2 linked regions of the Alkalilimnicola ehrlichii MLHE-1 genome follow. The protein of the gene in region 1 interacts with the protein of each later gene in a pairwise test. Links are inferred from orthologs where the notes say so. Each region holds a gene or a part of one and is shown in the gene's direction. Other genes may lie near its edges. The genes, in order: ftsH and hflK.

The links.
Region 2: the proteins of ftsH (region 1) and hflK interact in binary tests that used the Escherichia coli proteins (3 or more experiments, as listed by UniProt). The link is inferred for Alkalilimnicola ehrlichii MLHE-1 from one-to-one orthologs.

What each region holds. Positions count from the first base shown.
Region 1 is NC_008340.1:2,241,389-2,249,047, reverse strand. What follows is about bases 2,354-5,310. They hold ftsH (ATP-dependent zinc metalloprotease FtsH), read left to right. Parts: upstream 2,354-2,850; coding sequence 2,851-4,770; downstream 4,771-5,310. Other genes in these bases: folP (dihydropteroate synthase), read left to right, coding at 4,770-5,310; rlmE (23S rRNA (uridine(2552)-2'-O)-methyltransferase RlmE), read left to right, coding at 2,354-2,758. Also shown: carB (carbamoyl-phosphate synthase large subunit), read left to right, coding at 1-579; transcription elongation factor GreA, read left to right, coding at 576-1,052; MLG_RS14880 (DUF4149 domain-containing protein), read left to right, coding at 1,132-1,566; ribosome assembly RNA-binding protein YhbY, read right to left, coding at 1,553-1,855; MLG_RS10050 (hypothetical protein), read left to right, coding at 1,873-2,142; more of rlmE, read left to right, coding at 2,129-2,353; more of folP, read left to right, coding at 5,311-5,666; glmM (phosphoglucosamine mutase), read left to right, coding at 5,668-7,023; tpiA (triose-phosphate isomerase), read left to right, coding at 7,089-7,659. UniProt on the Escherichia coli protein: Acts as a processive, ATP-dependent zinc metallopeptidase for both cytoplasmic and membrane proteins. Plays a role in the quality control of integral membrane proteins.
Region 2 is NC_008340.1:621,914-627,594, forward strand. What follows is about bases 1,421-4,268. They hold hflK (FtsH protease activity modulator HflK), read left to right. Parts: upstream 1,421-2,078; coding sequence 2,079-3,458; downstream 3,459-4,268. Other genes in these bases: hflX (ribosome rescue GTPase HflX), read left to right, coding at 1,421-1,983; hflC (protease modulator HflC), read left to right, coding at 3,458-4,268. Outside these bases: tRNA (adenosine(37)-N6)-dimethylallyltransferase MiaA, read left to right, coding at 1-248; RNA chaperone Hfq, read left to right, coding at 384-653; more of hflX, read left to right, coding at 685-1,420; more of hflC, read left to right, coding at 4,269-4,354; MLG_RS02955 (ATP phosphoribosyltransferase regulatory subunit), read left to right, coding at 4,507-5,681.

The sequences.
Region 1 (7,659 bases):
GTTATTCCGGCCTATTATTCGGTGAAGGAGGCGGTCTTCCCCTTCATCAAGTTCCCCGGCGTGGACCCGATCCTCGGCCCGGAGATGAAGTCCACCGGCGAGGTCATGGGTATCGGCCGCAGCTTTGGCGAGGCCTACGCCAAATCGCAGGTGGCGGCCAGCGTCAAGCTGCCCCGGAGCGGACGCTGCTTCATCAGTGTCCGTGACGTGGACAAGCCGGGTGCCATCGAGGTGGCGCGCGAGCTCATCCGGCGGGGCTTCTCTTTGGTGGCCACCCGCGGCACCGCCGCTGCGCTCTCCGAGGCCGGCGTCGAGTGCGACGTGATCAACAAGGTGCTGGAAGGCCGGCCGCACATCGTTGATGCCATCAAGAACGATGAGATCGACCTGATCGTGAACACGACGGAGGGGCGTCAGGCCATCGCCGACTCCTACTCCATCCGCCGCGAGGCCCTGCAGCACAAAGTGTGTTACACCACCACCATCAATGGCGCCCGGGCCACGCTGCTGGCGCTGGACTACCTGGATGCCGCCGACGTCAACCGCCTGCAGGATCTGCACAGGGAGGCAACCGCATGAGCAAGGTTCCGCTGACTGCGCGCGGCGCGGAAAAGCTGCGGGAGGAACTGCAGCGCCTGAAGACCGTGGAGCGCCCGCGCATCATACAGGCCATCGCCGAGGCCCGTGAGCACGGCGACCTGAAAGAGAACGCCGAGTACCACGCCGCCCGCGAGCAGCAAAGCTTCGTGGAGGGCCGGATTCAGGAGATCGAGGGCAAGCTGTCCAACGCCCAGGTGATCGACCCGGCCGCGGTCAATGCCCAGGGCAAGGTGATCTTCGGCGCCACCGTGGACCTGGTGGACGAGGACTCCGGCAAGGAGGTTACCTACCAGATCGTCGGTGAGGATGAGGCCGACATCAAGCAGGGCCTGGTCTCTGTCAACTCACCCATCGCCCGGGCCCTGATCGGCAAGGAGGAGGGTGATCTGGTGACGGTGCAGGCCCCGGGCGGGGAGCGCGAATACGAGATCGTCGAGGTGCGCTATTCCTGATCGCAAAGGTCGACCCACCGGAGCGGGGGTCTTTCGGCCCCTGGCCCCCCTTCTGCGCCCGGTGGAGTGGGTCCTGCTGGTGTTCTGGGCCGGCAGCCTCTGGGCGGTGGGCTACGTGGTGGTGCCGGGGTTGTTTGAGACCCTGGACCAGGTCACCGCCGGCGAGGTGGCCGGAGAGATCCTGAGCCGCATCAACCATATCGGGCTGTTTTGCCTTGCGGTGCTGCTCCTGGGCCAACTGCTGCGCCGGGTCCGGCCCTGGGCCACTCATTGGCGTCTCTGGCTGGTGCTGGGGGTGCTGGCGCTGACCGCCTTTGCCGAGTTCGTGCTGGCCGCCCAGATGGCCGAGGTAAAGGCCTCGGGTGAGGCGGATGGGGAGCTGTTTGCCTCCCTGCACCGCACCGCCGCCTCGATCTACCTGGTCCAGAGCGTCATCGCCTTCGTCTTGGTGCTGGCGGGGACCGGGCCGGCGCCAGAACCGAAGCCGGCCCCGGAGGGGGTCACGGCAGACTGACCCGCTGGCCGGGCTTCCGGCGCGGGTTGGCGCGATAGAGCACTGCCACCTGACCCACCTTCTGCACCAGCTCGGCCCCGGTTTCGACGCAGATCTGCTCGATGGTGGGCTGCCGGTCTGCGCGTTCCAGGCCCACCAGCTTCACCTTGATGAGCTCGTGGGACTCCAGCGCCAGTTCGATCTCGGCCATCACCGCCTCGGTGAGGCCGGCATTGCCGGTGCGGACCACGGGCTTGAGGTCGTGGGCCAGGCGACGCAGGTGGCGACGCTGGGACTCGTTGAGCCGCATGAGGAACTCCTGAGAAGATGTCGGATAGCGATGGGCGCGAAAGACTACCACGGCGGCCGGTCCTGCGCACGGATAGCGGGCCGTTCAGCAGCGTCAAGCTGGAGCTGGGCGCGGTCACCCTGCTGGCGCTTTGTGCCGCCCTGGTGGTGGTGGCCACGGACTTGGGGCTGTTGGCGGACCTGCTGATCCTGATCTCAGTGGGCGTTGGCGGCGGCCTCTGGGTGGCCTGGCGGACCCGCCGGGTGGTCCGGGCGCAGCAACGGGAGCGGGATCATGGGGCGTCGTAAGCGCAGGCCGGGCAGCCGGCGCTGGCTGGACGAGCACCACAGCGACCACTGGGTGCAGCAGGCGCAGAAGGCCGGCTACCGGTCCCGGGCGGCGTTCAAGCTGCTGGAGATCCAGGAGAAGGACCGCCTCATCCGCCCGGGCATGACCGTGGTGGACCTGGGCGCGGCCCCCGGTGGCTGGTGCCAGGTCGCCGCGGAGTTGGTGGGCGACCGTGGTGCCGTCTTCGCGCTGGATATCCTGCCCATGGAGGCCTTGCCCGGCGTCCACGTCATCCAGGGCGATTTCACCGAGGAGGCGCCCCTGCAGGCGCTGCTCCAGGCGCTGGAGGGTCGGCCAGTGGACCTGGTGCTCTCCGACATGGCCCCGAACCTCTCCGGTGTCCGGGTGGTGGATCAGCCGCGGGCCATGTATCTGGCGGAACTTGCACTTGACTTTGCAGGTCAAGTATTACAACCGGGCGGTGATTTTCTGACCAAGGTGTTCCATGGTGAAGGCCTGGATGACTATCGGCGCGATTTACAACGTCAATTCAGCAAGGTAATCACCCGAAAACCGCGTGCTTCGCGGGCCCGCAGCCGTGAATCCTACCTGCTGGCCCGCGGGTTCGGACTGTAGTAGGGTTCTAGGGAATTGCATTCAGCTCACTGGTGGCCCGGCGTCCGCGCCGGGCCCCATGCAAGTGAAGGAGAGGTCGGCCCGTGAATGACATGGCCAAGAATCTGATCCTCTGGATCATCATCGCCGTGGTCCTGATGTCCGTGTTCAGCAACTTCCAGGAACGCGGTGCCCCGGGGCCGGAGCAGATGAAATACTCCGAGTTCCTCCGCCATGTGGAGGCCGGAGAGGTCCGTGAGGTGATGATCCAGGGCGATAAGATCACCGTGGAGCGCGCCGATGGCACGCGGGCCCACACCTACAACCCGGAGTCGGACAACCGGGCGCTGATTGGCACCCTGCTGGAGCACGACGTCACCATCGATGCCCGCGAGCCGGAAGGCCGCAACATGTTGGTGCAGATTCTCATCTCCTGGTTCCCGTTCCTGCTGCTGATTGCCGTGTGGATCTACTTCATGCGCCAGATGCAGGGGGGTGGCGCGGGTCGTGGGGCCATGTCCTTCGGTAAGAGCAAGGCCAAGCTCATGACCGAGGAGCAGAGCAAGGTCACCTTCAACGACGTGGCCGGCTGCGACGAGGCCAAGGACGACGTGGCGGAGCTGGTGGACTTCCTGCGGGATCCGTCCAAGTTCCAGCGCCTGGGCGGGACCATCCCCCGCGGGGTGTTGATGGTCGGCCCCCCCGGCACCGGTAAAACGCTGCTCGCCAAGGCGATCGCCGGTGAGGCCAAGGTGCCGTTCTTCAGCATCTCCGGCTCCGATTTCGTCGAGATGTTCGTCGGCGTGGGTGCTTCCCGCGTGCGCGATATGTTCAGCCAGGCCAAGAAGCACAGCCCCTGCATCATCTTCATCGACGAGATCGACGCCGTGGGCCGCCAGCGCGGTGCCGGCCTGGGCGGGGGGCACGACGAGCGTGAGCAGACCCTGAACCAGCTGCTGGTGGAGATGGACGGTTTCGAGGGCAATGAGGGCGTCATCGTCATCGCCGCCACCAACCGCCCCGACGTGCTCGACCCGGCCCTGCTGCGCCCGGGCCGTTTTGATCGCCAGGTGGTGGTGCCGTTGCCGGACGTACGCGGCCGCGAGCACATCCTCAAGGTGCACATGAAGAAGGTGCCCCTGGACGACGATGTCACCCCCGCGATCCTGGCCCGCGGCACCCCGGGCTTCTCGGGCGCTGACCTGGCCAACCTGGTCAACGAGGCCGCCCTGTTCGCCGCCCGCGCCAACAAGCGGGTGGTGGACCAGGAGGACTTCGAGAAGGCCAAGGACAAGATCATGATGGGCTCCGAGCGTAAGTCCATGGTGATGAAGGAGGATGAGAAGCGCCTGACCGCCTACCACGAGGCCGGCCACGCCATCGTCGGGTTGGTCACCCCGGAGCACGATCCGGTGCACAAGGTGACCATCATCCCCCGCGGCCGGGCCTTGGGCGTGACCATGTTCCTACCGGAAGAGGACCGTTACAGCTACACCAAGCAACGCCTGAACAGCATGATCGCCAGCCTGTTCGGCGGCCGTATCGCCGAGGAGCTGATCTTCGGCCACGAGCGGGTGACCACCGGCGCCTCCAATGACATCCAGCGGGCCACCGAGATTGCCCGCAACATGGTCACCAAGTGGGGGCTGTCCGCCCGCCTGGGCCCCCTGGCCTACGGAGATGAGGAGGGCGAGGTCTTCCTCGGTCATTCGGTGACCCAGCATAAGGACGTTTCGGAAGAGACCCAGCACGCCATCGACGAGGAGGTGCGGGCCATCATCGACGCCAACTACACGGCGGCGGAGAAGATCATCCGCGAGCACATGGATCAGCTTCACGTGATGGCCGATGCACTGATGCGCTACGAGACCATCGATCGTGCTCAGATCGACGACATCATGGCCGGGCGCGAGCCGCGGCCGCCGAAGGGCTGGTCCGGGCCTTCGGACGATGACGATGACCGTGCCGAGGGCGAGAAGGTGGGTAAGGACGAGCGCGGCCGTATTGGCGGCCCCGCCACCAGCGAACACTGATGGCGGGCAGTGAAGCAGGGCCCGAGGCGCAGCCGCCGCTGCGCCTCGGGCGTTTTCGGCTGCCGTCGACCCGGCCCCTGGTGATGGGGGTCCTGAACGTCACTCCCGATTCCTTCTCGGACGGGGGGGTCCACCTCTCCCGGGCGGCTGCCATCCGCCAGGCCCGGTGTTTGGTGGGGCAGGGCGCGGATATCATCGATATTGGCGGTGAGTCCACCCGGCCGGGCGCCGAGCCGGTGCCGACGGAGCAGGAACTGGAGCGGGTGCTCCCGGTCCTGGAGGCGGTGACGGGCGAGCTCGATGTGCCCGTATCGGTGGATACCAGCAAGCCGGCAGTGATGACCGCAGCCGCCGCGTCCGGCGCCGCCCTGATCAACGATGTCTATGCGCTGCGGGCGCCCGGTGCCCTGGCCGCCGCCGCCGACAGCGGTCTGCCAGTGTGCCTCATGCACATGCAGGGTGAGCCGCGGACCATGCAGCGCGACCCCCGCTACCGGGATGTGGTCGACGAAGTCAATGCCTTCCTCATGGCACGGGTCCGGGCCTGCGAACAGGCCGGCATCCCGCGCGCACGGCTGCTGCTTGATCCGGGCTTTGGGTTTGGCAAGAGTCTCAATCATAATTACACCCTGTTGGGCCGGCTCGATGCCGTCTGTGCGCTGGGGCCGCCCGTGCTGGTGGGCATGTCGCGCAAATCCATGCTGGGGGGCGTCACCGGTCGTCCGGTGGACGGGCGGCTCGCCGCCGGCCTGGCAGCGGCCGTGTGCGCCGTGGAGCGTGGCGCGCGCATCGTGCGGACCCATGACGTGGCGCCGACCGTGGATGCGCTGCGGGTCGCCGGGGCGGCGATGGCCGCGGCACAGGGAGCACCCATAACGGGGCAGGAGAAACAGTAACGTGAAAAAGGAATACTTTGGCACCGACGGCATTCGCGGCACCGTCGGGGAGCCGCCCATCACCCCGGATTTCATGCTGCATCTGGGCTGGGCGGCCGGGCGGGTTTTGGCGCGCGCCGGGCAGTCCTCGGTGTTGGTCGGCAAGGACACCCGGATCTCCGGCTACATGCTGGAGTCCGCCCTGGAGTCCGGCTTTGCGGCCGCCGGGGTCAACGTCAAACTGCTCGGGCCCATGCCCACCCCGGCCATAGCCTACCTGACACGCACTCTGCGGGCCGCCGCCGGGGTGGTGATCAGCGCCTCACACAACCCCCACGAAGACAACGGGATCAAGTTCTTCTCCGATGATGGGGAGAAGCTCGACGATGCCACCGAGCTGGCCATTGAGGCCGAACTGCGGCAACCCCTCAAGCCGGCGCCCTCCGCGCGGCTGGGGAAGGCCTCCCGGATCAACGACGCCCCGGGGCGTTATATCGAGTTCTGTAAACGCAGCTTTCCCTACGAACTGAGCCTGCGGGGCCTGCGCCTGGTGGTCGACTGTGCCAATGGCGCCACCTACCACGTGGCCCCCGCGGTCTTCCACGAGCTGGGCGCCGAGGTCATCCCGTTGGCCGATGACCCGGATGGTCTGAATATCAACGCCGACTGCGGCTCGTTGCACCCGAAGGGCCTCCAGGCCGCCGTGCGTGAGCACGATGCGGACGCCGGCATCGCCTTTGACGGGGATGGCGACCGCGTGATTATGGTGGATCACCGGGGCGAGGTGGTGGACGGCGACGGTCTGCTCTACATCATCGCCCGGCAGCGGATGGCCAACGGCGGGCTTGCCGGTCCGGTGGTGGGTACCGTCATGAGCAACCTGGGTCTGGAGCAGGGCATCGGCCGCTTGGGGCTGCCCTTCCTGCGCGCCAAGGTGGGCGACCGTTACGTGATGGAGATGCTCCGCCGTGAAGGCGGCATCCTCGGTGGTGAATCCTCCGGCCACTTGATCTGCCTGGACCGGACCACCACCGGCGACGGTATTGTCTCGGCGCTGCAGGTGCTGGAGGCCATGGCGGCGCAGGAGCGGACGCTGGCGGAGCTGGCGGACGGTATGGACCGGCTGCCGCAGATCATGGTCAACGTGCCCATCAGCCGCGGCGTGCCGGTCCAGGACCATGCCACCGTCACCGACGCCGTGCGCGATGCGGAAACCCGGCTCGCCGGCCGCGGGCGGGTGCTGCTGAGGCCCTCCGGGACGGAGCCGGTGCTGCGGGTGATGGTCGAGGGGCCGGATCAGGCCGAGGTTTCAGCCACCGCCGAGGCCATCGCCGGCGCCGTGCGTGAGGCGCACGCCACCCTGACCGCCCCCCGTTAAATTGACCCTGCCCGTGGCCGACGGTATTCTTCCCGGCGGTTAATTGTTACGGCAAGGAGTGTGCCATGCGTAAGCCGATGGTTGCGGGCAACTGGAAGATGAATGGGTCCCTGGCGCTAGTCAACGACATGGGGCGGGCCCTGGCCGATGTCGACTGCAGCGCCGTCGACGTGCTGGTTTGCCCTCCGTTTCCCTATATCGGGCCGCTGCGCCGCGCGGTTCCGGACGAGTCCGGCGTGGCGCTGGGCGGGCAGGACGTCTCCCGCTACGACTCCGGTGCCTACACCGGTGAGGTGGCGGGTGCCATGCTTGCCGAAATGGGCTGCCGCCATGTCATTGTCGGCCACTCGGAGCGCCGGGCCATGCACGCCGAGACCGATGAGGTGGTGGTCGACAAGGTGCAGGCGGCGCTGCGCGCCGGATTGACGCCCATCGTCTGTGTCGGCGAGACCCTCGAGGCCCGGGATGCTGGCGAGACCGAGCAGGTGGTGGGTCGTCAGTTGGACGCGGTGCTCGAGTTAGGCGGTTTCGTGGTCGAAAAGCTTGTCTTGGCCTACGAACCGGTCTGGGCCATCGGTACCGGCCGCACCGCCAGCCCGGAGCAGGCTCAGGCAGTGCATGCCTTCATTCGGCAGC
Region 2 (5,681 bases), 1.6 Mb from region 1 along the record:
AGCGGCCGGACCTGCATCGGGCGCTGCCGGCGATGCGCTCGGTCGGCTATCGCCAGGTCTGGGATTACCTGGACGGGTGCTATGACCGGGAAACGCTGCGCGAGCGCGGCATCGCCGCCACCCGCCAGTTCGCCAAGCGCCAGATCACCTGGCTGCGGCGGGAGCGCGGTGTGACGGCTTGGTTGACGCCGGAACAGGCCCGCGACGGACTGCCCGAGCGGGTCGGCCGTTTCCTGTCGGGCGGTTGATGCGGTCGCGTGATGGAAGGCCTGTGATAGACTTTGGACAGTACTGAATTTTGGGGCATGCCCGAATTTTTTGGGCGGGTAATTTGATCGACCGGCGCAAGCCCGGACAACAAGAAAGGTTTAGGAGTCAAGCTGATGGCCAAGGGGCAATCGTTACAGGAACCGTTCCTGAACGCACTGCGCAAGGAAAAGGTGCCGGTATCCATTTATCTGGTCAATGGGATTAAACTGCAGGGGCAGATTGAATCGTTCGACCAGTTCGTGATTCTGCTCCGTAACAACGTCAATCAGATGGTGTACAAGCACGCCATCTCCACCGTCGTTCCGGCTCGCAACGTGCGCACCGCGCCGCCGGTCCCGACGGAGACCCACGCACAGTCCAGCGAGGAATTCGGCAATATCTGAAGCCACCCCCACAAACACGGCCCCTGCGGCCCTGTTCGAGCGCCCCGAGGGGGGCGAGCGGGCGTTGCTCATCCATCTGGACCTGGACGGTGACCCGCGGGATACCCTGGATGAGTTCCAGGCACTCGCTGAGTCGGCCGGGGCCGAGGTGGTGGACGCGGTCCGCCACCGCCGGCACAGCCCGGATCCCCGTTTCTTTTTGGGGCGGGGCAAGGTCGAGGAACTCGCCGCGCGTATCCCCGCGGAAGGGATCGACCTGGTCCTGATCGACCACGCCATCAGTCCGGCGCAGGAGCGTAACTTGGAGCGGGCGTTCCGCTGCCGGGTGCTGGACCGTACCGGCCTGATCCTCGATATCTTTGCCCAGCGGGCTCGCTCCCATGAGGGCAAGCTGCAGGTGGAGTTGGCCCAGCTGCGCCACATCGCCAGCCGATTGGTCCGCGGCTGGTCGCACCTGGAGCGCCAGAAAGGCGGGATCGGCCTTCGCGGGCCGGGTGAGACCCAGCTCGAGATGGACCGGCGCATGCTCGGCACGCGCATCAAGCAACTGGAGCGCAAGCTGGAGAAGGTGCGCCGCCAGCGCGCCCAGGGCCGGCAGGCGCGTCGGCGCCAGGAGTTTCCGGTGGTCTCGCTGGTCGGCTACACCAACGCCGGCAAGTCCACGCTGTTCAACGCCCTGACCGGTTCCGGCCTCTACGCCGACGACCGCCTTTTCGCTACCCTGGACACCACCCTGCGACGGCTGGAACTCCCGGACGGCCAGCCGGTCATACTGGCGGATACGGTCGGTTTTATCAGTGACCTGCCGCACGGCCTGGTGGCCGCCTTCCGCTCCACTCTGGAGGAGGTGGGTGAATCCGATCTGCTGCTGCATGTGGTGGACGCAGCCGATCCGGATCGCCGAGAGCACGCGCGCCAGGTGCAGCAGGTACTGGCCGACATAGGCGCCAGCGAGGTGCCGGTGTTGACGGTGTACAATAAGGCCGACCTCTGCCAACACCCGGTCGGTATCCTCCGCGACGACCGCGAGGCCCCCGAGGCGGTCTGGGTGTCGGCGGCCGCGGGCCGCGGGCTCGACGAGCTTGAGGAGGCCGTGGCCGAGTGCCTGGGCGGTGGCCGCGTACGGGGCCGCGTGCGGCTGCCGGCCCACCAGGGGCGGCTGCGGGCCCGGTTCTATCAGCTCGGCCAGGTCCTGGACGAGCGGGTGGAGGAGGACGGTGTGATCGACCTGCTGGTGGACCTGCCCCGGCGCGAACTGGACCGGTTGCGGAGCAACGAGGGGCTTACAGCGCCCCTGGAGACTGAGACTGCGCTACACGACCCATCCTGAACCCCGCCTTGCGGGAACAGCGACGCTCTCATTACAATCATCGGTTGCGCTTTGCAGCGCAGGCGGATCCAACCTTTTAAACCACGGAGACATCCATGGCGTGGAATGAGCCAGGTGGCGGTAACCGCGATCCCTGGGGTGGCGGCAACCGCGGTGGCGGGGGCGGCGACAACCAGGGGCCGCCCGACCTCGATGAGGCCATCAACAAGGTGCGCGACAAGGTCACCCAGCTTTTCGGTGGCAAGAAGGGCGGCGGTGCCGGCAACGGCGGCGGTTCCGGTCAGGGCTTCAAAGGGCCTGGCGCCAAGGGTATTGCCCTGCTTGGCGGTCTGGTGATCGCCGGTTGGCTCGCCTCCGGTATCTATATCGTGGACGAGGGGCAGCGTGGGGTGGAGCTGACCTTTGGTGCCAACACCGGCGTCACCCAGCCCGGTCCGCACTGGCACTTCCCGCGTCCCATTGGCAGCGTCGAGCGGGTGGACGTCTCCGAGGTGCGCACCATCGAGATCGGTTACGAGTCCATGGGCGAGCGGACCCGATCGGTGCTGCGCGAGGCCCTGATGCTCACCCGGGACGAGAACATCGTGAACCTCAAGGTGGCGGTGCAATACCGGGTGAGCGACCCGGCCAACTATCTGTTCAACTTCCGCTTTCCGGATGACACCCTGAAGCAGCTCGCGGAGAGCGCGTTGCGCGAGGTGGTGGGTAAGGCCGAGGCGCCCGAGGACGTGGAGATCGGCCCGGGGGAGGACTTTGGCCAGCTCGCCGATGAACTGGCCGATCAGCTTACCGAGGAGGAGTTGCAGGCGCTGATGACGGGGGCCGACGAGACGGCCCGCGCCCACATCACACCGCTGGAATGGGTGCTCACCCAGGGCCGTGCCCAGGTGGCGGATGAGTCGGAGCGGCTCATTCAGGAGGCGCTGGACCGCTACCAGGCCGGGATCACCCTGGTCCGGGTCGCCATCCAGGACGCCCAGCCGCCGGAAGAGGTGCAGCCGGCCTTCGCCGACGCCATCCGTGCCCGCGAGGACCAGCAGCGCACCATCAGCCGCGCCCGTGCCTATGCTAATGCACTGCTCCCGCGTGCCGAGGGTCAAGCGGCCCGCCAGCGGGAGGAGGCCCAGGCCTACCGCGATCAGGTGATCGCACGGGCCCAGGGTGAATCCGAGCGCTTCACCGCCCTGCTTAACGAGTACGAGCGGGCGCCGCAGGTGACCCGCCAGCGGCTCTACCTGGAGACCATGGAGCGGGTGTTGGGCAACAGCAGCAAGATCATGATCGATGTCGAGGGTGGTCAGCCGCTGATGTACCTGCCGCTGGACCGTATGATCGACCGGCGTGGCGTCGAGCAGGACGGGGAGGACAACGACGAGGCGCGCGACCTGTCCATGGCCCCGCCGCTGGGCGGCCGGGACGCGGTCACGCCCACCGAGCGCGCGCGTGACTCGCTGCGGACCCGGGAGGTGCGCTGATGAATCAGATGATTAAGTCGGTATTGATACCGGTTGTGGTGGTGGCCGCCATCCTGGCCTATTTCTCCGTGTTTACGGTGGACGAGCGGGAGTTCGCCCTGAAGTTCCGCCTGGGTGAGGTCGTGCGCGATGACTTCGAGCCCGGGTTGCACTTCAAGCTGCCCTTCGTCAATAACGTGCGCAAGTTCGACCGCCGGGTGCAGACCCTGGACGCCGAGCCGCAGCGCTTTCTCACCGCGGAGAACAAGAACCTGATCGTCGACTCCTTCGTGAAGTGGCGGATCAGTGATCCCACCCGGTTCTATGTCTCGTTTGCCGGTGGCGACTTCCAGCGTGCCAACTCACGGCTGCGCGAGATCGTCCAGCAGGGGCTGCGCGACGAGTTTGGTCAGCGCACGGTGGAGAACGTGATCTCCGGCGAACGCGTCGAGATCATGGAGATCCTGCGCGAGCGGTCCGCGGAATCGGTCGAGGACGTGGGGATCGCGGTGCTGGATGTGCGGCTCAAGCGCATCGACCTGCCGGAGGACGTCAACGAGTCCATCTTCCAGCGTATGGCGGCTGAGCGTGAGCGTGTGGCCCGCGAACTGCGGGCCCTTGGTGAGGAGGCGGGCGAGCGTATCCGCGCCGATGCCGACCGCCAGCGCACGGTCATCCTGGCCGAGGCCTATCGTGATGCCGAGCGCCTGCGTGGTGATGGTGACGCCCAGTCGGCCGCCATCTACGCCGCGGCGTACAACGACAACCCGGAGTTCTACGCCTTCCACCGCAGCCTGGGGGCCTACAGTCAGACCTTCCGGAGCAAGGAGGACATGCTGGTGCTCTCACCGGACAGTGAGTTCTTCCGGTACTTCAACACCAACGGTCTGGAACTCCCCTTAGGGGCCGATGAGTGAACCCCGCGGCGTCTTCCTAAAGGCGAGCTTTCGACTAAAGCCGGGCCGGGCCGTAAGGCCCGGCCTTTTTTATGACAGGCAAACGGGTATCATGCTCAGCGAACGTGCGGACCTGTACCCTGCCGTCTTTTTCCGGAACTGAAGGACTTCCCATGAGCGATTCCGCCTTCAGCAAAGACAACCGCTGGTTGCTGCCCGAGGGTGTGGACGAGCTGCTGCCCCCCAGGGCCGCCCAGATGGAGACCCTGCGCCGGCAACTGCTGGACCAGTTCGGTGCCTGGGGCTACGAGCTGGTGATGCCCCCCTTCATCGAATACCTGGACTCGCTGCTCACCGGCACCGGGCACGACCTGGATGTGCAGACCTTCAAGCTCACTGACCAGCTCACCGGTCGGTTGATGGGCGTTCGCGCCGACATCACCCCGCAGGTGGCGCGCATCGATGCCCACCGCCTGCGCCGTGAGGCGCCCTCGCGGCTCTGCTACATCGGCAGCGTCCTGCACGCCCGGCCCGAGGGCATCTCCCGGTCGCGCAACCCGGTCCAGGTGGGCGCCGAGTTGTTCGGCCACGCGGGGGTCGAGAGCGACATCGAGATCATCAGCCTGGCGGTGGCGAGTCTGCGCACGGCCGGCGTCGCCCAACCCCACCTGGACCTGGGCCATGTGGGCATCTTCCGCGGTCTGGCCCGGGCCGCCGGCTGCACCCCCGCGCAGGAGGGGGCGCTGCTGGAGGCATTGCAACGCAAGGCGGTGGCGGAGATCGATGAGCTTCTCGACGAGGCCGCGATCGACCCGCACTTGCGCCGGATGCTGCGGGCCCTGCCGCAGCTCAACGGCGGCCTGGAGGCCCTCGACCATGCCGGCGAGGTATTGGCTGAGGCGCCTCAGGGGGTCCGCCAGGCGCTGCGCACCCTCTGGGGCGTGGCCGCCGGCCTGGAGCGTCGTCTGCCCGATTTGCCGTTGCACTTCGATCTCGCCGAGCTGCGCGGCTATGGCTACCACACCGGCATCGTATTCGCCGCCCTGGTGCCCGGATATGGCTCTGAGGTGGCGCGTGGCGGCCGCTACGACGACATCGGACGGGTGTTCGGAAATCCCCGTCCGGCCACCGGCTTCAGCGCCGACCTGCGGACCCTGGTCCAGGTCGCCGACGGGCAGCCCGCGGTTCCCGCCGGTAAGGGGGTGCTGGCGCCGTGGGGTGACGAGCCGGACCTGATCAAGGTCATTGAGGCCCTGCGCGCCGAGGGCGAACGGGTGGTGCAGGAGCTGCCCGGCCAGCAGGGCGGTGCGGCCGCCCAGGGCTGCGACCGCCGGCTGCAGCAGGACGA